Regions from separate parts of the Cytobacillus sp. FSL R7-0680 genome, predicted to be linked through region 3. Evidence: riboswitches for the same ligand, from Rfam matches in the RefSeq annotation. Region 3 holds a riboswitch; each other region holds the start of a gene.
What was found. Region 3 has a riboswitch for S-adenosylmethionine ahead of MKY26_RS13420 (methionine ABC transporter ATP-binding protein). Riboswitches for the same ligand answer to the same signal wherever they lie in the genome.
Positions count from the first base shown of each region.

Region 1: another riboswitch for S-adenosylmethionine. It lies ahead of MKY26_RS22450 (MetQ/NlpA family ABC transporter substrate-binding protein); the one in region 3 lies ahead of MKY26_RS13420 (methionine ABC transporter ATP-binding protein).
Region 2: another riboswitch for S-adenosylmethionine. It lies ahead of MKY26_RS01530 (PLP-dependent aspartate aminotransferase family protein); the one in region 3 lies ahead of MKY26_RS13420 (methionine ABC transporter ATP-binding protein).

Region 1 covers NZ_JBBPAO010000002.1:70,646-78,771, reverse strand. The annotation lists gene MKY26_RS22490 (DUF5392 family protein) at 215-649, shown strand; gene MKY26_RS22485 (TetR/AcrR family transcriptional regulator) at 677-1,282, shown strand; gene MKY26_RS22480 (GNAT family N-acetyltransferase) at 1,847-2,344, shown strand; gene MKY26_RS22475 (antibiotic biosynthesis monooxygenase family protein) at 2,354-2,659, shown strand; gene MKY26_RS22470 (hypothetical protein) at 2,656-3,027, shown strand; gene MKY26_RS22465 (cobalamin B12-binding domain-containing protein) at 3,024-3,674, shown strand; gene MKY26_RS22460 (STAS domain-containing protein) at 3,661-4,434, shown strand; gene MKY26_RS22455 (pyridoxal phosphate-dependent aminotransferase) at 4,729-5,892, opposite strand; SAM riboswitch class I at 6,133-6,243, shown strand; gene MKY26_RS22450 (MetQ/NlpA family ABC transporter substrate-binding protein) at 6,332-7,156, shown strand; gene MKY26_RS22445 (aminoglycoside phosphotransferase family protein) at 7,239-8,102, opposite strand.
Region 2 covers NZ_JBBPAO010000001.1:293,664-301,789, reverse strand. The annotation lists gene MKY26_RS01545 (ABC transporter ATP-binding protein) at 1-35, opposite strand, end outside; gene MKY26_RS01540 (ABC transporter permease) at 48-875, opposite strand; gene MKY26_RS01535 (aliphatic sulfonate ABC transporter substrate-binding protein) at 897-1,889, opposite strand; gene MKY26_RS01530 (PLP-dependent aspartate aminotransferase family protein) at 1,914-3,713, opposite strand; SAM riboswitch class I at 3,790-3,900, opposite strand; SAM riboswitch class I at 4,082-4,182, opposite strand; gene MKY26_RS01525 (NUDIX hydrolase) at 4,249-4,875, opposite strand; gene MKY26_RS01520 (MBL fold metallo-hydrolase) at 4,909-5,859, opposite strand; gene yhbH (sporulation protein YhbH) at 6,126-7,298, opposite strand; gene MKY26_RS01510 (hypothetical protein) at 7,607-7,771, opposite strand; gene MKY26_RS01505 (PrkA family serine protein kinase) at 7,836-8,126, opposite strand, start outside.
Region 3 covers NZ_JBBPAO010000001.1:2,687,212-2,695,337, reverse strand. The annotation lists gene MKY26_RS13425 (O-acetylhomoserine aminocarboxypropyltransferase/cysteine synthase family protein) at 1-752, shown strand, start outside; SAM riboswitch class I at 840-944, shown strand; gene MKY26_RS13420 (methionine ABC transporter ATP-binding protein) at 1,058-2,083, shown strand; gene MKY26_RS13415 (methionine ABC transporter permease) at 2,076-2,744, shown strand; gene MKY26_RS13410 (MetQ/NlpA family ABC transporter substrate-binding protein) at 2,758-3,591, shown strand; gene MKY26_RS13405 (hypothetical protein) at 4,324-4,464, shown strand; gene sufC (Fe-S cluster assembly ATPase SufC) at 4,899-5,681, shown strand; gene sufD (Fe-S cluster assembly protein SufD) at 5,699-7,009, shown strand; gene MKY26_RS13390 (cysteine desulfurase) at 7,009-8,126, shown strand, end outside.

The DNA of each region.
Region 1 (8,126 bases), on a different contig from region 3:
TGAATACGCCATTAAACCAAATCGTTAAGAAACTTCGTTTGCAAGGTATAAAGGTTTCTATATGTAAAAAGCCACAAGGTTTAAGGAATATGCACAACTGATTTTGGTAACATCGGCATGTATTTACCGGCAGTATTCCCATTAGGTGAGGGGAAACTATAGATAGGGGAAAACCCTATTTGTGATTAAATAAAATAGAAAGGATGGCATTCACATGAATATGAATCCTTTTACTGATATGCCTGTATTTGTTAAGAAAGAAATTGAATTATTAAATGAACGTTTAGCGCCAGCGATGAGAGTTGCTTCTCGATTTTCGTTATTTTCATTTCCGCTTGTTGTTTTCTCAATCATGAATATCATCATTGTTCTTTTCACCATGCCCATGGATGAAAACACTTGGATTACTTTGCTCATCTACTCCATTTTAGGTGCTGTAGGTATGGCTTTATCTAAGGAATCGAAAATCCGCAGAAAAGCAATTGAGAAAACAAGCGTTGATTATATGATCCAACGTATTAATGACAGCAAAATAGCAACTGAACAAATGAAAAAAAGATATATCATAATAATTAATGAGAAGCCTGTTATGGCGCTTGCACAATTCATGGAATTTCTGCGTGAAGAACAGCGCCGTTCCTCGTTTTAGATTGATTCCTTTAGGGAGGGGAGTATAATGCCAAAAATCACTTTTTATAATTTATCAATTGAAAAACGCGAAAAGCTTATCAATGCTGTAAAGCAAGAGTTTTCTCGTGTTCCACTATCGCAAGCATCTATTAGTAATATTGTAAAATCTGCCCGTATTCCAAGGGGGAGTTTTTATCAATATTTTGAAGATAAGGAAGATGCTTTTTTTTACTTGCTAGAAGAGAGAGTAAAAAGGAATCAAAGTGAAGTTTACTTTTTATTGAATAAGCACAATGGGGATATTTTTGAAATGATGATTGCTTTTTTCGAAAAGGTGATTACTGAACAAGATGAGAATCGGAACTTTCTCAAAAATTTATTTTTAAATATGACATATGAAGTGGAACATGAATTTGGTCGAAGTTTCAATGGATATGAAACGAATCAGCAGTTTATCCAATTCGAATCAAAGGTAAATAAAGAAATATTGCATATCTCAAATCAGGAAGAGTTTAAGTATTTAATGAAGATACTTACATCTGTTTTACTAAGGAGTATTATCGAAACATTTTCTAAGGATCAATCAAAGGAAGAAGCACTAAGAAATTTTAAGTTAGAAATCACTCTCTTAAAACGGGGCCTTAAGAAATAATCATGAAATGAGAAGTAGTTGGAATGAAAAATTTATTCTTTCGTTTCAACTCTTTTTTTGCTGAATTGCTATTGAATGATCGCATCTATGTGATTTTTTCACAAAATTCCAAAAATATACATAGTGGTGCTATAATAAGAATAGCAATAGTCAATTTAGCCATTATTCCCCGTAGAAGGGGGGTGTTGCTTTGTCAGTTTTTGAGGCATTGGTGTTTGCTTGTACATTTACAAGTTTAATAATGGCTGTGCTACAATTCAAAAACGATGATAAAAAATAATCCACCTCATGTATAGGTGGATGGTGTCAATTGTTCATTGGCTAATGCTATTGCGAGATCGGACGGTGTTGCCGCACCACCGATCTTTTCTAATATATGCCTTTATCTAGTCCTATTATACAATAGAATGATTTTTTGGAACAAGCTTTGAGTAAAAACTTACGTTTGTTTATTTTATGAACAATACCATTCTTGCCTTTGCCTTTTTCTTAACCTCATTTCCTGTTACAATTATAGATAAAATACGTTTAAGGAAATTTCCTTCCTTTTAGTGGGTATTGAACATGAAAATTAGATTATTCTCAAGAAAAGATAGTACACAAATCCAATCTGTTGCTAGGGAGAGTTGGCGTTACGCATATGAAGGCTTAATTCCCGAGCGAACACAGGTTGATTTTTTATTATCTGTATATACTGAAGACGCTTTAATGAGAAGTTTATCTACTTCGGTTTTATTGGTTGCTGAAGAAGAAGGAGAAGTTATTGGTTTCGTTCATTTTTCATTAATAAATATTAAGAAAGAAATAGAATTAGGTGCTTTATATATATTGCCGAGTTTTCACCGCCGAGGTATTGGTACAGCCCTACTAAAAGCGATGTTTGAATATTTTTATGATGTCAATAAAATTACGGTTTCTGTTGTGATGCGAAATGATTCTGCTTTGGATTTTTATCATTCAAAAGGATTTAAACAAGTAGGAAAAATGAATGATTCCATTTTCGGATTTAGTATTCCAACCATTGTAATGGAATGGAGAAGTAACACAAGTCCAAATGTGTAGGGGGAAGTTATGTATACCGTATTCTCAACTTTTGATGTAAATGAAAGTAAAGCAGATGAAGTGATTGAAATATATAAGAATCGTTCACGTTTAGTCGATAAAGCAGATGGGTTCGTCGACTTTATGTTGCTTCAGAATGATAAACGTAAAGGAGAATTGACAGTACAATTAATTTTTGAAACAAAGGAAGATTATTTACGCTGGGTAAGAAGTAAAGATTTTCAACGAATTCATGATCTTGAAAAGAAGTATCCAGATAAAGAATTAGCAGCAGTCATTCCAAAAGTGTCGCAATATAAGGTTGTGGTAAAGTGAGTAAATATGAAATAATCGCAGAAGAAGTAACAAAAAGGATATTTCGAGAAGACCCTACATTAATTGAACGATATGGTGAACGTGGGAGAAATCAAACATTTATTGATAATATGCATCACTTAGATTATTTAAAGACGGCAATGGAATTAAATACGTCAAAGATTTTCACTGACTATGCCCTTTGGTTAAGAGGTATCTTAATTAAATATGGTATGACGACGCAAACCTTGATTGATAATTTTCTTTTTTTAGAAGAGGAATTAGAGAAATGTACGGTGGTAGAAAGTGAAATTAGTTCTGCATATATTGGTTTGTTAGGAGAGGCTGTGTCTATTTTAAGAGATGTTCAAGGAGGCGAGGCACAGTGACGAGAGGAGAAGATCTAGCAGAAATCCTTTTATCTGGAGCTGTTGCTGATGCTTGGGAATATATTGAGCGATTCGATTATTTGACTAATGTAGAAATTTATCAAGATATTATTACACCAGCTATGGTTAATATTGGTCTTAAATGGGAAAATTTTGAGATAACAGTTGCAGATGAACATTTGGCATCTGGAGTTTGCGATTTCATTCTTTCAAGATTAGCTGCAAAGCACAAGTTTAAACCTGTTAAGGATGCACCGACCGCCATGTTTCTTTGTTTATCAGGAGAGCAGCATTATTTGGGATTAAAGATGGTAGCCAGTATATTTGCAGAGAATGGATGGAGAACCAAGTTTTTAGGAGCAAATTTACCTGTACAATATGCATTGCAGGCTGCGAAGGATTGGAAACCAGATGTAATTGGCTTATCAGTTTCGATTGCTACCCATTTACCGGCACTTACGGAATATATGGAAGCTTTTTCTTATTTACCAAAGAAACCTAGGATTTTATTAGGTGGAAGATTGACAAATTTATATGATTTAGCTTCTTTTACCGCTATTAAGCCGGAAATTATTTCAAACTTATATGCTGTAGATAAATGGATCACTGCTTTTAATACGGAGGGGAGGAAAAATGCGATTAATTGATCTACATTTGCCGATACCGTATATACTAGCTAATAAGAATGGTGAAATCATTAGCTATACATCTAAAGCGGATGAAGTCTTTGATTTATCAGAAGGTACGATTAAAAGTATAGTTGATGAAGGGAGTATCTCTAAGTTTGAAAGGGTAGCTGCCATACCAGAAAAGAGTATGAGATTTGAAGCTAATTTAAAAACAAGAAGTATACCGATAGCACTATTTGATATTCATATCAGTTGGGATTTTCAAGGTAATGCGTCCATGCAATTTTTATTCAAAGATGATGATAATGAACCATTAATGGAGAAATTACAGGCCCTACAAAACAGATTAGCAAAGACAGATTTTGAGCTTTATGAGCAGAAGGAAACATTAGAAAAAACATTGCAAAGGTTGGATGAATTATCAGGTCCTTTTATCTCTTTAACAAAAGAGATCTGTTATATTCCTTTGTTTGGCGATATGACGGGCGATAAATTTACAACGATTATGGAGCAAACGCTTGCCCGTCTGTCAGATCATGATTACAGGTGGATACTGATTGATTTAACAGCGGTTGCTAAAGTATATAAAGAGGGAACGAGCGGCTTAGAGCTTTTAATCAAGAGCATTCTTCTAATGACAGGAGGAGAAGTGAGACTCATTGGTATAAATCCGAGTCTAACAAAAGCACTTCAGCCTTATCAATTAAGAAATGTTGTTCATACGGAACAATCGTTACAAAGTTTTCTTCAATCAGTGATAAATGATCATGCTATATGAACATTTATTAAACTGAGAGCCTACTTGGATAATGTATATGTTTGCACATGTGTTTATAGGTTGGCTTTGTTAAAAGAAAAAGGTTGTCGGATAAAGATACGTTCCGAAAAAACTAAGTAAAGACATATGTAACAATGAAGATGATACCTTGTAACGGGAATGCGAATTTAAAAGGAAGAGAATATGAAGCTTGAGTTCGTTCATAAAAGCCTCCAAGTTACACAACCTAGCCCATAGGAACATAAGTTATACATGTTTCTATGGGCTAGGTTTGTGGCTGCCATACCTCTTATATTAAAATAATTTGAGTTGACCAATTCTTTCTACTGCCTCAATTAATCGTTCTTCATCGACAAGTAATCCAACCCGAACATAACCTTCTCCAAAGGTCCCAAAGCCTTTTCCTGCGGCAACAGCTACATCAGCTTTTTCCAGTAAGTAGTCAGCAAATTCTTCACTATTGTATCCTTCAGGCACTGGCATCCAAGCAAAAAACGATCCTGAAGGAGACTTGCCGTGCCAGCCAACCTTTTCACAAGCGTTCATGAATGCATTTCTACGTCTCTCATATCGAGCAACAAGTTCGTCTACACTTGTTTGATCCCCATTTAATGCATAGGCTGCAGCTTTTTGAATCGCAGGGAATAAGCTTACATACATATGGTCTTGAAGAAGGTTGATGGCTTCAATGATTTGTTCATTTCCAACTGCAAATCCAATTCTCCACCCAGCCATATTATATGTTTTTGATAATGTATACATTTCAATACCAACGTCTTTCGCTCCGGCTGTGGCTAAGAAACTTTCAGGTTTCTTTCCATCAAAGCCGATAGCACCATAAGCAAAATCATGCAAGATGGTAATGTTGTTTTCCTTAGCAAAAGCAACAGTTTCTTCAAAAAATGTGGAATCAGCTGTCGCGCCTGTTGGATTATTAGGATAATTCAAAAATAGTAGGCGGGCATCCTTTTTTTGTTTTTCTGTAAATTGCGAGTAATCAGGTAGAAACTGATTTGCTTCTTTTAAAGGAAAGGTTTCGTATTTTACATTTGCCAAAACCGCACCAGATTCATAATCAGGGTAACCTGGATCTGGTAAGAGCATTAAATCTCCCTCATTGAGTAGGCATAATGGAATTTCTACTAAACCTGCTTTTGCGCCAAAAAGGATAGCTACTTCTTTTTCAGGCTCAATTTCTACCCCATATTCACGCGCATAAAAGGAAGCGGCGGCCTTCTTTAATTCATTAATTCCTCTAAAAGGAGAATATTTATGTGTCATTGGGTCTTCTGCAGCTTGCTGAAGTGATTGTACAATATGTGCAGGTGTTGGCTGGTCGGGATTGCCTTGTCCTAGGTTAATAACATCTCTGCCTTCAAGTTTTGCAGCAGCAACTTTTTGAACAAGGGAAGCAAAAAATTGTTGAGGTAATTGCTTCAAACGATGCGATAATTCCATTTTAATCCACCTTCATTCATTTAATCTATATACGAACGCATTTTATAACCAAAAAGACAAATTGTCCAGTTAATTTTATATAAAAGGAAATATTCGATTTCCTTTTTTGTTTTAAAAGAATAAAGGAAAGGTAGTTGGATCACTAAACCCATTTTCTTGGGAGATTGGATGTAGCATTATTTCGAACATTGACAAAAATAAAAGAGAGTAGTAATATCATATCATAAAAATTAAATGAAAAGCTTATCCAGAGAGACTGAGGGACTAGGCCCTATGACGTCCGGCAACCCCCAATATTGGGAAGGTGCCAATTCCTGCAGAATGATATCCATTCATTCTGAAAGATAAGGCGGAATAAAACCAATGCCTCTTTCAGATGATGAATAGTGGCTTTTTTTATTGGTTAAAATTCTGGTTACAGCTATGGGGAGGAAACATAATGAGAAAGTGGCTAATTGTTTTATTCATTGCAACTGTTTGTTTACTAACAGCATGTGGCGGAGGTTCAGACACGAGTGGAGAAAAGGTGGATGAAACGAAAGAATTAAAAATTGGTGCTACTGCCGGTCCTTATAGTGATATGTTGAAAAAAGCTATTGTACCTGGTCTAGAGGAAAAAGGATATAAAGTAACTGTCGTAGAGTTTAGCGATTATATCCAACCTAACAAAGCTTTAAATGAAGATGATATACAAGCTAACCTTTTCCAACATACAATTTACTTGGAGAATTTCGAGAAAGAAAATAACATGGACTTAGCACCATTAATTATTGTACCAACAGCCCCAATGGGGATTTACTCGAATGTGTTTAATTCAATTGATGAGATTAAAGACGGTGCAACCATTGCTATTCCAAATGACCCAACGAATGCAGCACGCGCTTTAAATACGTTAAATGACGAAGGTCTAATTACGATTGATGAAAACGCCGATCCACTAACAGTATCTGAAAAAGATGTGAAGGAGAATAAAAAGAATTTAGTTTTTCAACCGATTGAAGCAGGACAATTACCAAGATCTCTTGAGGGGGTGGATCTTGCTGCAGTTCCTGGTAACTTTGCGTTGGCAGCCGATATGGACTTATTAAGTGCATTAGCACTAGAAAATATGCTTGATGATTATCGCAACGTGGTTGCAGTTAAAGCAGACTTTGAAGATAAACAATATGCGAAAGACTTAAAAGAAGTGGTTGAGTCTGCAGAATTTGAAAAAATTATCGACGAAGAGTTTCAAGGATTTGGAAAGCCAGCGTGGATGGAATAACGAAGTAATAATAAGCAAGAAACCGGACAAAATTATATGGATTTGTCCGGTTTCTAATAATAGTTGTAGAATACTGTTAAACTTATCTGTGCATAATTTGTATTTTGGTCATTCCTGTACTTATGGATTGTCGAACAACTTTTTCATCCTGGTCATTGACGTTTTTCAACCATTTGTGAAATATTGGTTGTAAGCCGTAAAAGGAAGTGACTCTTCTATACATTTCATCTTTATTGAATTTTGTTTGATAAGATGCGAGAGCTTCTTTGGTGAATTGATCTCCGAAATCCCAATATAGCCCTGCAAAGTCAAACGCCGGGTCCCCTATTTGCGTATCTGTAAAGTCTATAATTCCTGATATTTCCTTTTTGCTTGGATGATAAAGGATATTGGCACTTGTTAGATCACCATGAATCACCACTTTTGCTTCTTTAAATTTTGACACCGCTAAAAACATTTTATCAATTTCTTCTTTTTCTGCGTCTTTTAAGAACGGAAATATTTTTTTAATCAGGGCTTGATGTAATTGCGCCCAATAATTTTCACTATGTAGTTCTTCTATGTTACATTTCTTTGCTTCATCTATATCCAGACGATGTAATTCTGTAAGAAATGTTCCTAGCCGCTTGGCTTCATATAAAGGAGGAGTAATCAATGAATGAGATAATGCTTGTCCTTTAATGAAGTGGTAAAAAACACCAATCATTTGTCCGTCTTTATTATAAAATGGAAGATAATTTGGTATTTCAATAATGGAAGAAAGATATGAGAGCTGGTGAAGTAGCTTTATTTCCTTTTTTATTTTCACTAATACTTGTTTTGTTTTTGGTATTCGGATGACATATGTTTGATTGACAATATAAATATGATGATCCCAACCAGAATGATTGCTTTCAATCTGTATTTCCTGAAGATGCGGGAGATGGTTTTTAATTAATTCCTTCATGGAACAGTCTCCTTTTTTATTATT
Region 2 (8,126 bases), 2.4 Mb from region 3:
GAAAAAGTTCTAGACACTCGCTCAATTGATAACAATCTTGCCACCTCCTACTTCTTGACGATCGTATCTTGCCAATGCAATGTTTTTGTCTCTAACCCTTTTAAAATGGCATCTGTTATTTTTCCTAATATGGCAAATAAGACGATACTAGAAATAATTAATTCCGGTGCATAAGTGTTTTGGCCATAAACAAGCAAGTAGCCAATACCTGTAGAAGCTCCCATTAATTCAGCTGCAACAACAAACATCCAACCAAGTCCCAATCCGCTTCTCAGCCCTACTAAAAAAGATGGCAAAGCTGCTGGTAAGATAATCTTACAAATTAATTGCCATGAGCTAAAATGATAGATTTTCCCCACTTCAATTAGTTTACGGTCAATTCCTTGAATGCCTGAAACGATATTTAGATAAACTGGGAAGAAAACACCGACAGCGATTAAAACCACCTTGGAAGGTTCCCCAATTCCCATCCAAAGAATAAATAATGGCACCCATGCCAATGAAGGTATGGAACGAAAAGCTTGGATCAGGGGATCTAATAAACTTTCAACTGTTGAAAAGTAGCCAACAGCGGCGCCGATAATTAAAGCTGCAGCAGTGCCAAATAAGAAACCAAGCACAAGGCGATATAATGTAATGCTCGTATGTGTCCATAAACTTCCATCTGTCGTCATTGTCATAAGTGATTGCAAAATGATTGATGGAGCCGGGAGTAAATGAGGAGGGAACACACCGATCCGACTCAAGTACTCCCATGCAAGAATAAGTAAGATTGGCACGATACTTCCAAGTAATACCCTTTGAATACTAGGGTTAATTTTTCTATGCTTCTCCTTACCCTCATTTACTTTGGGGATCGCTATGACTTCCTTCATATTCATTCTCCTTTACCAACCCTATTGAATGACCTCTGTTGAGAAATCTGGGTTTATTAATTCATCAACCACTTTACCTACGTCATCACTCTTAATAATGCCTTCTTCTTTTAAAACCTCACCAGCAGCATTTAATGCTTCTATTTGCACTTCACCAGGTATTGGTTCATTAAAGTCATTTCTCTCTAATTCTTTTTTCGCTACCTCTAGGGTGATTTGTGCTTCTTCTGCCAGTATCTCTGCCGCTTCTTCAGGATTTTCTAATACCCATGTACGAGCTTTTTCATAAAGCTCAATTACTTTTTTCACTTGTTCAGGATACTTCTCAGCAAATTCGCTTCTCACATTTAATGTGCCATAAGTGTTAAAATCGATATTTCGATAAATAAATTCTGTGTCTGCTTCAAGTTCTAATTTAGCCATATGGGGATCTAAACCAGCCCAAGCGTCTACTTGCCCTGTTGTTAATGCCGTTCCACCGTCAGCATGTTGCAAGTTAACGATTTCAACATCCGCTGATGTTAATCCGGCTTCATTTAATGAGCGCAGTAAAAAGATATATGGATCTGTTCCAATCGTTGCTGCTACTTTCTTTCCCTTCAAGTCTTCAACTGATTTGATAGCTGATTCTTTCGGTGCAACTAATGCCGTCCATTCTGGTTTTGAGTATATATAGACTGATTCAATTGGAGCACCATTTGCTTTTGCAATTAATGCCGCTGCACCTGCAGTTGAGCCAAAATCAACACTGCTACTATTAAGAAACTCAAGTGCCTTATTACTTCCTTGACTGAGGACAAACTCAACATCAATATCATCTTCGGCAAACGCTTCTTCTGCCCAGCCGAATTTCTTTAAAACTACACTTGTTGGAGAATAATAGGCATAGTCTAAAACAATTTTTTCTGGTTTTCCTTCGTCATTACTATCATCAGTGCTTGCCTCACTATCTCCGCAAGCACTAATGAATCCAATTGATAAAACGACAATTAAAAATACGAACCATTTTTTCATCGATGACTCTCCTCAATCTCGGTTTTAAATTTCACAAGCAAAGGTTACAATAGAACCTCTTAATCTCTGTGCCTCTTTATATGTGCAGCGATTTTGTACCACTTCAAGTCCGGCTTCTTTTGCTATTTCAACTGCTTTTGGTGAAATGACACCTTCTTGTAGCCAGAAAACTTTCGGTTGGATTTCTACTGCCTCTTTCGCCACTTCTATCGCAGCTTCAGGGCTTCTAAATACTTGCACAATATCAATGGTAAAAGGAATGGATTTTAAATTTGGATATGCCTGTTCACCTAATACTTCTGTTTCTCTTGGATTAACTGGCACGATTTGATAACCTAATCTTTGCATTTTTCTTGCTAAACGGTAACTTGGTCTAGCAGGATTTCCACTTAATCCAACAACAGCTATCCTTTTTGCTCTTTGCAGTTCTTTGCCATCCACATCTTCTTTTAATGAGGATGATTGTAATGCCCATCGAATAACACCTTCATCATTTACTGCTGTTTCTCCTTTTTGTTCTCCCTTCGAAGAAATACCAGTCGCTTCATAGAAGGCTTGATCTAAGTCATTGGTTAAATCTCTAACCGATTCAATCCCAACTGATAAACGTATGAGTTCCTCACTTACACCGCTTTTAATTAAATCTTCTGCACTTAACTGTTGATGTGTGGTTGAAGCCGGATGAATAATGAGTGACTTCGCATCACCTACATTGGCTACATGAGACCACAATGCAATTGTATCTATCACTTTTTTACCCGCATCTCGGCCACCTTTAATACCGAAGTTCACAATGGAACCGAAGCCAGTGTTTAAATATTTCTTCGCGAGTTCATGCGCTGGATGCTCTGCTAAACCTGGATATGCGACCCAATCGACAGCTGGATGAGCGTTTAAGAAATGGGCTATCTTCGCTGCATTTTCCGTATGTTTCTCTATACGTAAATGGAGTGTTTCCAATCCTTGGAGTAAAAGAAATGCACTATGTGGGCTTAAAGATGACCCAAAATCGCGCAGCAACTGAACACGAAGTTTTGTACTAAAAGCGAGTGTACCAAACTCATTCGCATAAACAATACCGTTATAACTTGGATCTGGCTGAGTAAAACCAGGAAACTTATCATGATTCCAATTAAATCGTCCGCCATCAACTACAAGTCCGCCAATTGTTGTTCCATGACCACCAATCCATTTTGTTGCCGAATGAATGACAATATCTGCTCCCCATTGGATTGGTTTGCAAAGATAAGGTGAAGCGAAAGTATTATCAATAATAAGGGGAATATCATTATCATGAGCAATATTTGCAACTGCCTCTACATCTAGGACATGAAGACTTGGGTTCCCAATAATCTCTCCATATAAAGCCTTAGTTTTTGGCGTAATCGCTTTACGGTAATTCTCAGGGTCAGATCCATCAACAAAATGAACTTTAATCCCATATTTCGGAAGTGTTATGGCAAAAAGATTATATGTTCCACCATAAAGGTTCGACGCTGCAACAATCTCATCACCCGCTTGGGCAATATTCATAATTGAAAGAGCTATAGCTGCCATTCCAGATGAAGTCGCTACTGCCGCTACCCCATCTTCTAATAAAGCAATACGTTTTTCTAATACATCTACCGTTGGATTACCGATTCGTGAATAGATATTTCCCGTCTCATCTAATGAAAATAGGCTTTGCGCATGGTCTGTATTATGAAAAACATATGAACTTGTTTGATAAATAGGAACTGCACGAGATCCCGTTGTCGGGTCTGGTGATTGACCTCCATGTAATAAAATCGTCTCATCATCATAAGTGTTAAATTGATTCGTCATTATATACTCTCCTCTACTTTTTAGTCGGATGATTAAAATAAATAACCCCCTCTTCATAAGAAGAGGGGGTTGCCTCATCTTATCTTCCAGACATTTACTGCCTGCAGGATTTAGCACCTTTTCAAGCAATTGCTTGAAGGTTGCCGGACTTCATAGGGCCTGATCCCTCCGTCACTCTCGATAAGAAATATTTTATTTTTTAAAGCGTTAATACTTTAATTACAAATAGAATTATATCCAAAAAATGATTTGTCGTCAATATGAAATCTGAATATATTTTATATTCCAATAAAATATTAGCTCTATCACATAAAAAGCCCTTCTACCTAGAAGAGGCAGAAGGGCTTTGAATTAACGAGCTCACCTTCTCCTTATCTTTGGATAATATCCTCTGAAATTAGCACCATACAAAAGATTGCTGGTTGCCGAGGCTTCTCTGGGTCAGTCCCTCCGCCTCTCTGGATAAGAAGTTCATATTTATTTGTTTAACATCATATACCCTTTTATAGGGAATCGTCAATAACATTTTGAAAATTTATTTATTTTCATCCTGGATAAGCGTCAAAAAATGATACAGTATCTTAGCTGTTAACCCCCATATCACATGACCTTTATAAGTATAAAAAATTTCTTGCATCCTCCGCGTTTGCCATTTATATTTTTCCCCATTAGGAATGAGATGATAGGGAAAGCTACTATTAGGCTCTGGCTTCATCTCAATATAATGAATAGATGGTCCCTCTTTCAAAAAATAAGCAAGTGGTACTGTGAAAATTTGATCCACTTCCTCTGGATTTAGCTTAAGATCACTGATGCTCTCTATTGTGCCTACAAACGGATAAATCACTGTATCATAAGGTGTCACTACATAATCAAGTTCTGAAAAAACAGAGACTTCTCCAATTGGGATACCTAACTCTTCACTGGTCTCCCTTTTTGCCGTCTCTATTAAATCCACATCGTCTTGATCCATTTTCCCCCCAGGAAAGCAAATTTCCCCTGGCTGTCTTCTCATAGATAAAGACCGTACTTCAAACAAAATATGTATTTCTCTATCTTTTTCTATTAGGGGAAGAAGAACAGCGAATTTAACCAATCTGGAGCTACCCAATATATCTGATTGACGATGCTGTATCTCTGATCTTATTTCTTCCAAATCCATGTTAATTACCTCCAAACCACACGACTTAAATCTTTATTTCACTTTCTGCAATCTATCAATCATCCCCATTGTGCAGACATTTAAATCTAAGCCTATTAGCTTCTTATCCTCTGCACTAAGTTCAACATCGTGCGCTGTTAATAAATAATGTTTTACTTGTTCCAACAATTCCGATTGTATGGCTTCTTGCATTTTTATTATGTCATTTCCTTGGAGAAAAACGTCATCTGCAACTGAAGTAAATATAGGTAACCAATAACGAATTTGAGTAAAAACATCCTTTGGTTCAGGGCCCTCACCATAATGCCCAAAAAAGATATGTTGTGGTTGAAGTGATTCGATTTTTTCAACAGAAGATAACATCGCCTCTGGATTAAATTGATTAGGAGAAGTCGATGGCAGAACTAATGGATAACCTTTTCTTGCTATGTTAGGATAAAATACGCCAATTGTATCGCCAGTAAAGAAGCCATTACTTTTCGAATCATGGATTGAAAAGTGGTGCTTTGCATGGCCAGGGGTATCATAGAAAGTTAACAAACGCCCACCGATATCCAATGATTGTCCCTCTTCCATCGCGACTAATCTCTTCTCATCAATTGGCACAATCGGATTAAATAGTTGATCAAAATCATCGCCATATACCATTCTAGCACCAGCAATTAATTTACTAGGGTCAGCTAAATGCCGTTTACCTCTTGGATGAACATATACTTTTGCTTCTGGACATTGTTCTAAGAACAAACCAGTTCCCCCAGCATGGTCTAAATGTACATGAGTGACAATAATATGCTTGATGTCTTCAAGGTTAATGTTCAATTCCTGCATTCCTTCTATAAGATGGGGAATCGAAGGACTAGCACTTGTTTCAATCACTGTTAATTCTTCAGCACCTAATATATACGCCCCCGTACGCTCAGGTGTTTGTAAATCCATTAAATCAATCAGTTTAATATCATTACCTAAATCTTGAATTTTGTGCAAAGGAAACCCCTCCATATTACTCTTTATGAAAATTATGACATAAGTAGATGAAGAGAGCTACTTAAAAGAATTACAGATAAAAGTGCTCAAATCTACATAGGGCTAAGTCAGTTGAGCAAAAAAAAACACAGCATCAATCGCTGTGATATAACTAAAAAGCTCGATTGCTTTGTTCTCATCATTTTTCAAAACCTGCCTCCGAAACGCTCGTAAGTAAGCTATTACACTTCAGAACTTAGTTGCGAACCTTTCAAAACAGGCTCTCATTAAGCCAACTTTTCCTTCTGTTCTTGTTCTTTAAAAAAGCCTTTCATCGCATGGAATACATCAGCCTTCTGCTTTAAAATATAATAACGGAACAAATCATTTTTTATATTTTTGTATGCTGACATTAAAGTGGAATGGCGGTTATATTGATTCACTTCCCCGTAGCCAAACATACTTGATACTTTCATTAACTCTTCAACAAGTTTTACACATCTTGCATTATCTGAAGTTAAATTATCCCCATCTGAGAAATGGAATGGATATATATTATATCTGACTGGGTTATACTTTTGATCAATTAACTCCAATGCTTTACGATAAGCAGACGAACAGATTGTGCCGCCACTTTCTCCTTTAGAAAAGAAATCTTCTTCTGATACTACCTTTGCTTCTGTATGATGCGCAATAAATTCAATTTCTACCGTTTCATATTTCGTTCGTAAAAACCGAGTCATCCAAAAGAAGAAACTTCTCGCCATATATTTCTCCCAGATACCCATCGAACCACTTGTATCCATCATTGCTAGCACAACTGCTTTCGATTCAGGCTTCACGACTTCATTCCAAGTCTTGAACTTTAAGTCTTCTTGATAAATGGGGTGAAAAGCTGATTTCCCGTGCATCGCATTTCGCTTAAAAGCTGACATCATTGTTCTCTTTTTATCTATATTCCCCATAAGACCAGTTTTGCGAATATCATTAAATTCAATATTCTCAACGACAATTTGATCTTGTTCCTTTTTCTTTAAGTTCGGTAGCTCCAATTGTTTAAATAACGCTTCCTCAATTTCCATTAAAGAGACTTCTGCTTCAAAGTAATCCTCACCCGCTTGATCCCCTGCACCTTGCCCTTTACCTTGCCCTTTCTGACCTGACCCATCTCTCGCTACTACATCACCAACTTGACTATCGCCATCACCTTGACCGACATGCTTATTCTTATCATAATTGTAGCGAATTTTATATTCATCTAAGGAACGAATCGGTATTTTAACGACATCACGACCATTGGACATGACAATGTTTTCTTCTGTAATCAGGTCAGGTAAATTGTTTCTGATGGCATCCTGTACTTTTTCTTGATGGCGTTGTTGATCATCATGCCCTTTACGATGGAGGGACCAATCTTCCTGTGACACGACAAACTGATGGTTTTGATTTTTTTCGGTCATTCTCATTTGCCCTCCTTTTTTGTTTATAAAAAACTTTAAGGATTTTACGGAATTCATTCACATATCTCACCCAAAAACATACAATATGACGAGTGTCCATTGCTAACCTGAAAATATTTACTTATAGCTAGGTTCAAAAAATGTTGATTACTCTATCCTATGCTTTAAAACAGAATTATTTACATATTATTTAGACAATTATTAAAGTTGGGCGATTACTATCTATCATCCATCGTTCAACTAATACAAAATATGAATATAATGAAAAAAGCAATGGGGTCCATTGCTTTTTTCATTGTTTGTAGCTTTTATGATTTTTGCTTACCGACTTCCTGTTTAGGATCAGGTGTTTTTTGCATTTCTTTCAATTCTTCTTTCGATTTCATTTGTTCCATTTCTTTTCCAAGAGTTTCTATTTCTTCTTCATTGCTTGCCATTGAGCTATTTTCCGGTACTTTTTCTTCTTTTGACATTATTCGTCACCTCTATTGTTTAAATACCCTATTTCTGTCTTTTTTAAACAATAGACTGGACGGTTTACCTATTTAATAGACTACCCACATAACGAAGTAAATCATTTGCAGATGTGGAATTATAGCCATGTTCATCAATAAGACGTGCGACTACTTCATTAATCTTCTTCAATTGTTGTTCATCCGGTGTTTTTGAAGAAGTTGTAATTTTGACGACATCCTTTAAGTCAGCAAATAATTTCTTTTGAATAGCTTCACGCAGGCGATCATGCGAATTATAATCAAATCGTTTACCTTTTCTAGCATAAGCACTAATACGAATGAGAATTTCTTCACGAAATGCTTTTTTAGCATT
Region 3 (8,126 bases):
TTGCAACTCCTTATCTATGTCGGCCGATTGAGCATGGCGCAGATATTGTTGTTCATTCTGCTACGAAATGGTTACTTGGGAATGGGACGACAATGGGGGGGATCATTGTTGACGGTGGTAAATTTGATTGGAACTCAGAGAAGTATCCAGGATTAAGTCAGCCGGATACAAGCTATAACGATTTAGTATATAGTGAGGCACTTGGCCCTGTAGCATATATTACTAAAGCGAGAGTGCAGCTTCTAAGAGATTTAGGTCCAGCACTAAGTGCACAAAGCGCCTTCCAATTTACGTTAGGTTTAGAAACGTTAACGGTTCGAATGAAAGAACATATTGCTAATACGAAAAAAATTGTGCAATATTTAAATAATCACTCTGCTGTTAATTGGGTACTTTATCCGGGCGATGACAACCATCCTAATAAAGAATTAGCAGACAAATATTTATCTAAAGGTGCAGGGGCAGTTGTCGTTTTTGGCATATCTGGTGGGCGTGAAGCAGGTGCGAAGGTTATTAATTCGGTTGAGCTGTTCGCACATGTAGCGAATGTAGGTGATGCAAAAAGTCTTATTATACATCCAGCAAGCACAACGCATCAACAACTTAATCAAGATGGGTTAAAACAAGCAGGTGTACCTGAAGACTTAATCCGATTATCAATTGGAATTGAAAATGTAGAAGATTTGATCGATGATCTTGAATCTGCTATTGAAGCGGCAACCGGTATTGCTTCATTAAATATAAGGGTCTAACAACTATTATTTCAGATTTGACACCTACTTCAATGACATGATACTATTACACAGGTACACAAAAAAATTCAATATATTCATAGTTTGCTCTTATTTAGAGAGGTGGAGGGAAGTGCCCTTTGAAGCCCGGCAACCGTCATTTAATTGAAATGGTGCCAATTCACTCAAAGCATTAGCTTTGAAAGATGAGAGAAAGGAATTTTCATAACAAGCCTTTCTGCTCATAAGCAGGAAGGCTTTTTTTATAAACAATGGATATGCTATAAATGTGTTGGTTTTTCTGGATTGAAGAGGTGAAGTATAAAATGATTTCAATAAAAGATGTAAAAAAGATTTTCTCAACGAAAAACGGGAAAGTAAATGCAGTAGACAATGTTAACCTCGAAATTAACGAGGGTGAAATATTCGGTGTAATCGGATACAGTGGTGCGGGTAAAAGTACATTGATTCGTATGTTAAATGGACTTGAAATCCCGACTGAAGGCGTTGTATCTGTAGCTGGGAATGAAGTTTCTCGCATAAAAGGTGCTAGCTTAAGAAAGGCTAGACAAGAAATAAGCATGATTTTCCAACATTTTAATTTATTGTGGTCTCGAACAGTACGAGAAAACATTGCGTTTCCATTAGAAATTGCTGGTGTACCTAAGAAAGCGCGACTAGAGAGAGTTAATGAATTAATTAAATTGGTTGGACTAGATGGTCGAGAGGATGCCTATCCCTCGCAATTAAGCGGTGGACAAAAACAGCGAGTAGGTATTGCTAGAGCACTTGCCAATAATCCTAAAGTACTGTTATGTGATGAGGCGACAAGTGCTCTAGATCCGCAAACAACTGATAGTATTCTCGACTTACTTGTTGATATTAATGAACGTTTAGGGTTAACTATTGTGTTAATTACGCATGAAATGCATGTCATTCGCAAGATTTGCCACCGTGTGGCTGTCATGGAAGGTGGAAGAATTGTTGAAATTGGCGAAGTGCTAGATGTGTTCCAAAAGCCAAAAGAACCTATTACGAAGCGATTTGTTCAACAAGTGACCGAACCGGAAGAAACGAAGGAAACGATTACACATTTACTGAGTGCTTATCCAAATGGCCAAATTGTTCAACTTGGATTTGTAGGTGGTTCAGTGGAACAACCATTAATCACAAACTTAATTCGCCACTACAATGTAACAGTGAATGTATTACAAGGAAAGATATCCCAAACACAAAGTGGCTCTTACGGTACCTTATTTATTCATATAGATGGAAAGTCGGATGAGGTTACCCGCGCGATTGAATATATTCATTCGCAGAAGGTTGGCGTGGAGGTGATTTCCCATGCTTAATGAATGGCTACCAAATGTGGATTGGGAAAGAATGTGGGAAGCAACAAAAGAAACTTTATATATGACAAGTATTTCTGTTATAGCCACGTTTATTTTAGGAATTATTCTTGGATTACTTTTGTTCTTAACCTCTAAAGGTAATATATGGCAAAATCAGCTAGTTAATAAGATCATTGCGGCATTCGTCAATGTCTTTCGATCCATTCCGTTTTTAATCTTGATTGTGTTATTAATCCCTTTCACAAAAATGATTTTAGGGACAATGATTGGTGAAAATGCAGCATTACCAGCACTCATTATTGGTGCAGCACCTTTCTATGCAAGAATGGTGGAAATTGGCTTACGTGAGATTGATAAAGGTGTCATTGAAGCCTCTAAATCGATGGGTGCAAAAACAAGTACAATTATATGGAAAGTACTCATCCCTGAATCTATGCCAGCGCTTGTTTCGGGTATTACCGTTACAGCGATTGCGCTAGTCGGATATACGGCAATGGCAGGTGTCATAGGTGCAGGAGGATTAGGGAACCTTGCCTACTTAGAAGGTTTCCAAAGAAGTAGATATGACGTTGTATGGATTGCAACGATTATTATCTTAATTATCGTGTTTATCATCCAAATGATTGGTGATTTGATTACTTCCAAACTAGACAAACGATAGGAGAGCTAAAAAAATGAAAAAATGGTTATCTGTTTTAATGATTGCAGCTGTTGCATTATTTATTGCTGCCTGTGGATCTTCAGATGAAGGTAGCGAAGGATCTGATGAAGGAACAAAAACATTAAAAATTGGGGCATCTAACGTACCGCATGCTGAAATCCTTAATGAAGCAAAACCTTTATTAGAAGAAAAAGGAATTGAGCTGGATATCACAACGTTCCAAGATTATATTGTACCGAACCAAGCGTTAGAGGGTGGCGATATTGATGCGAACTATTTCCAACATATCCCTTATTTAGAATCTCAAATGGCTGAAAATGATTATGATTTTGTTAATGCTGGTGGTGTTCATATCGAGCCAATTGGTGTTTATTCACAAGAATATGATAGCTTAGATGATCTTCCAGAAGGAGCAACAGTTATTATGAGTAGCTCTGTACCTGACCATGGTCGTATTTTGACAATGTTAGAAAAGGAAGGTTTGATTACACTAAAAGCTGATGTCGATAAAACGACAGCGACAATTGATGATATTGAGGAAAATACGAAAAATCTAAAGTTTGATACGGAGTATGAAGCAGCACTTCTTCCACAAATATATAATAATGGAGAAGGTGACGCAGTTCTAATTAACTCTAACTATGCAATTGATGCTGGCTTAAATCCAGTGGAAGATGCAATTGCACTTGAAGAAAGTGATTCTCCATATGTGAATGTAATCGCAGTTAGAGCTGGGGATGAAGACAAAGAAGAAATAAAAGCACTACTAGAAGTATTACACTCTGAAGAAATCCAAAATTTCATTGAAGAACAATATGAAGGTGCAGTTGTACCTGTTACTGAATAATAGAAATTTATTAAAGAAGTCTACTTAGTTGTAGGCTTCTTTTTTTGGTAAGGCGATGTAAAAGATATATTCCACTGAGTCAATCACCTTTTGGGACTAACTAGGACAATTGATGGAGATAAGGTAGATTGCTTTTGAAGAATCCCTGAATTTGATTTGATAGAAACAAGAAGTGAGGAAAATTTGTATTATTAAGAAAGAAAATGATAAATATAATTTACAAGCTTTTCCCCATGATCGGTTTTCAGCGTACATCAAGGTTAAGGATACGAAAAATTGCTAATAAAAGCGGCTTGCGAACGAGAGAGAAAATTGCAAAGATAGCAGAACAAAAACCGATTAGATCGTATATCAGAAGTTGAAAATAAAAATCTTAATAAAAAACAAATAATAATTCTCTGTATATTGCTTAATCTTACAAAGGTGACCTTAACTGTTGATTAGAGGTGTTTTGCACAGACAAAATAGTCATTCCTAACTTTTGTATGAGTAAAGGTGAATATTTGTAAGTATTGACCCATGAATTTATGAATAAAAGAGGTGGATAAAACCAATCACGATAAATTCAGTAAAAAAGCGTATTTTCGTGTTTTATCGTGTTTGAGTCGGGTAAGTTTATAGTGTAGTATTTTTATTGTAATCATTATAACGCTTTAAACGGCGAAAATTTGAAAGGATTGATTCATTATTAGTCAGCTACAGCTGAATTACACAAGCGAAATGGAAAAGGCCATGCACGGAGCATATGGAGTAGGTTATGAAACGTATTGCCAAAGACAGGATGTAAGGATGCGCGTAGAAAAACAGCGTGAAAAAGATTACTTAAAGAGTCAAAGAATTGTTGCCGATATCGAACGTAAAGCACATGCTTAAATAAAGAGGAGAGCTGTCAGTTAGACGGCTCTTTTTGTATATAATAAATGAAAATGAGATTTAATTACGTCAATGTTAAGTTGGCGTGAAACCATATATTGTGTAAAAATCTGGTTTCTTTTGTTTATATAATTGCTTATGAACAAGATGATTATGCCGATTTTAATTTGGACATAAATGCAAGTAGAAAAGAACTTAACAATAAGTCATATATAAATAGAAGAAAAATGAGTTATTTTCGCTAAATTTAGTGTAGAATAATGGATGGTGATAGGTTTACAACATATACATAGTGGAAATATCGTCTAATATGTGCAAAGAGTTGATATCACATTTAATTTGTTATAAGATTGTAATGAGAATAAAGTGAGAATTAAACTAGAAATGAGATTTGACTTAACAGTGCAAATCTTTTTTATTACGGAGGTATAAACATGGCATCTACATTAACAATTAAAGACCTTCATGTTGAAATTGAAGGAAAAGAGATTTTAAAAGGTGTTAACCTTGAGATAAAGGGTGGAGAAATCCACGCAATTATGGGTCCTAACGGAACAGGTAAATCAACATTATCTTCCGCAATTATGGGACATCCGAAATATGAAGTAACAAAAGGAAGTATTATTTTAGATGGTGAAGATGTACTTGAAATGGAAGTAGATGAGCGCGCGCGCGCAGGTCTATTCCTAGCAATGCAGTACCCAAGTGAAATCAGTGGCGTAACAAATGCAGATTTTTTACGTTCCGCAATTAATAGCCGTCGAGAAGAAGGCGAAGAGATTTCTCTAATGAAATTCATTCGTAAAATGGATAAAAACATGGAGTATCTTGAAATGGATACAGATATGGCCCAACGTTACTTAAACGAAGGCTTCTCTGGTGGGGAGAAAAAACGTAATGAAATCCTACAGATGATGATGATTGAGCCTAAAATTGCGATTCTTGATGAAATTGATTCTGGATTAGATATCGATGCATTGAAAGTCGTTTCTAAAGGGATTAATGAAATGCGCGGTGAGGAATTTGGTTGCTTAATTATTACTCACTATCAACGTCTATTAAACTACATCACGCCTGATCACGTGCATGTAATGATGCAAGGTCGTGTCGTTAAGTCTGGTGGACCAGAATTAGCACAAAGACTAGAAGCTGAAGGTTATGACTGGATTAAAAAAGAATTAGGTATTGAAGACGAATCAGTTGAGCAAGAAGCGTAAGAGTTAGGAGGATCACTATGTCAACAGAAATAAAGTTACCATTTGATAAAGAATACGTACATTCTTTTTCAAAAGATATGGGCGAGCCTGCATGGATGACAGATCTCCGTGTAAACGCACTGGAGAAAGCTGAAGATCTTCCAATGCCTAAGCCTGATAAAACAAATATTTCAAAATGGAATTTCACTCAATTTGATAAGCATATCGTGGGAAGTGAAGATTACTCTTCATTAACTGACTTGCCAGAAGAAGTAAGAAGCTTAATCAATTTAGAATCAGCTGACCAAAATTTATATATTCAGCGTAATAATCGTCCGGCATATATCTCTTTATCAAAGACAGTTCTAGATCAAGGTGTTATTTTCACCGACATCTTTACTGCTGCTAGAGAGCACGGAGATCTGTTACAAAAATATTATATGACAGATGGGGTAAAGGTTGACGAACATAAGTTAACAGCTTTACATGCTGCACTGATGAATGGTGGCGTATTTGTCTATATTCCTAAAAATGTAGAAATCAAAGAGCCACTACACTCTGTATTTATTCACGACGATCAAGAAGCAAACCTGTTCAATCATGTATTATTGGTTGCTGAAGATAATAGTTCTGTTACTTATGTAGAAAACTACATTTCAACAATGGAAGAAAGCAAAGGCATTTTTAACATCATTTCCGAAGTTGTTGCTAATACAAATGCAAAAGTAACTTATGGAGCGGTAGACACTTTATCTGCTGGAACTACTGTATATGTGAATCGTCGCGGAGTTGCTGGCCGAGATGCACGTATTGAATGGGCATTAGGCTTAATGAATGATGGCGATACAGTATCTGATAATAAAACGAATTTAATCGGCGATGGTTCATATGGAGATATGAAAACAGTCGTTGTAGGTCGCGGGAAACAAACGCAAAACTTTACAACAAACATCGTACACTTTGGTAAAGCATCTGAAGGTTACATCTTAAAACATGGTGTAATGAAGGATGCAGCTACTTCCATCTTTAATGGAATTGGTAAAATTGAGCACGGAGCGACAAAGGCAAATGCAGAACAAGAATCTCGTGTATTAATGCTAAGCGAAAAAGCACGTGGAGATGCGAATCCAATTCTATTGATTGATGAAGATGATGTAACAGCTGGTCACGCAGCTTCTGTTGGTCGTGTCGACCCGTTACAATTATATTATTTGATGAGTCGTGGTATTTCACAAAAAGAAGCAGAACGCCTTGTTATTCATGGCTTCCTTGCTCCAGTAGTTAATGCTCTTCCTATCGAAGGGGTTAAAAAGCAATTAACAGCTGTGATCGAAGGGAAAGTTCAATAATGAATGCAAAAGAGATTCGCGAGCTATTTCCAATACTAAATCAAGAAGTCAATGGCCATCCATTAGTGTATTTAGATAGCGGTGCTACATCACAAAAACCAATTCAAGTGATTGAAGCGGTACAAAAATATTATCATAACGATAATTCAAATGTTCATAGAGGTGTACACACTTTAGGTACAAGGGCTACTGACGGCTATGAAGGCGCCAGAGAAAAAGTCCGCAAGTTTATCAGGGCAAAATCCACTGAAGAAATTATCTTTACTAGAGGAACAACGACTAGTATAAATAAAGTGGCTGCAAGCTATGCGAGAGCGAATCTTTCAGAAGGGGATGAGATTGTTATCTCCTATATGGAGCACCATAGTAATATTATTCCTTGGCAACAAGTGGCTAAGGAAACTGGTGCAACATTAAAATATTTACCATTACAAGAAGATGGAACAATTGCTCTGAGTGATGTTTCCGCTACAATTACAGACCAAACGAAAATTGTTTCTGTTACACTTGTATCTAACGTATTGGGTGTAATCAATCCTATTAAAGATATTGCCAAAATTGCTCATCAGCATGGAGCTGTAATGGTTGTTGATGCTGCACAAGGGGCACCGCATTTAAAAATTGATGTGCAAGATCTAGATTGTGATTTTCTTGCTTTTTCAGGACATAAAATGTGTGGACCTACTGGTATTGGTGTTCTTTATGGAAAGAAACAACTTTTAGAAAATATGGAGCCAGTTGAATTTGGTGGCGAAATGATTGATTTTGTCGGCTTATATGAGTCTACATGGAAAGAACTTCCGTGGAAGTTTGAAGGTGGCACACCAATCATTGCTGGAGCGATTGGACTAGGTGCAGCGATTGATTTCTTGGAAGAAATTGGTTTAGACCAAATTGAGGCTCATGAACATAAGCTTGCTGCTTATGCTTTAGAGAGACTTTCTGAAGTAGAAGGCATGAAAATTTTCGGTCCAAAAACAGCAGCAAATCGTGCAGGGATTGTTACATTTAATTTAGATGATGTTCACCCGCATGATGTGGCAACGGTATTAGACGCTGAAGGAATCGCTATTAGAGCGGGACATCATTGTGCACAGCCGTTAATGAAATGGTTGAA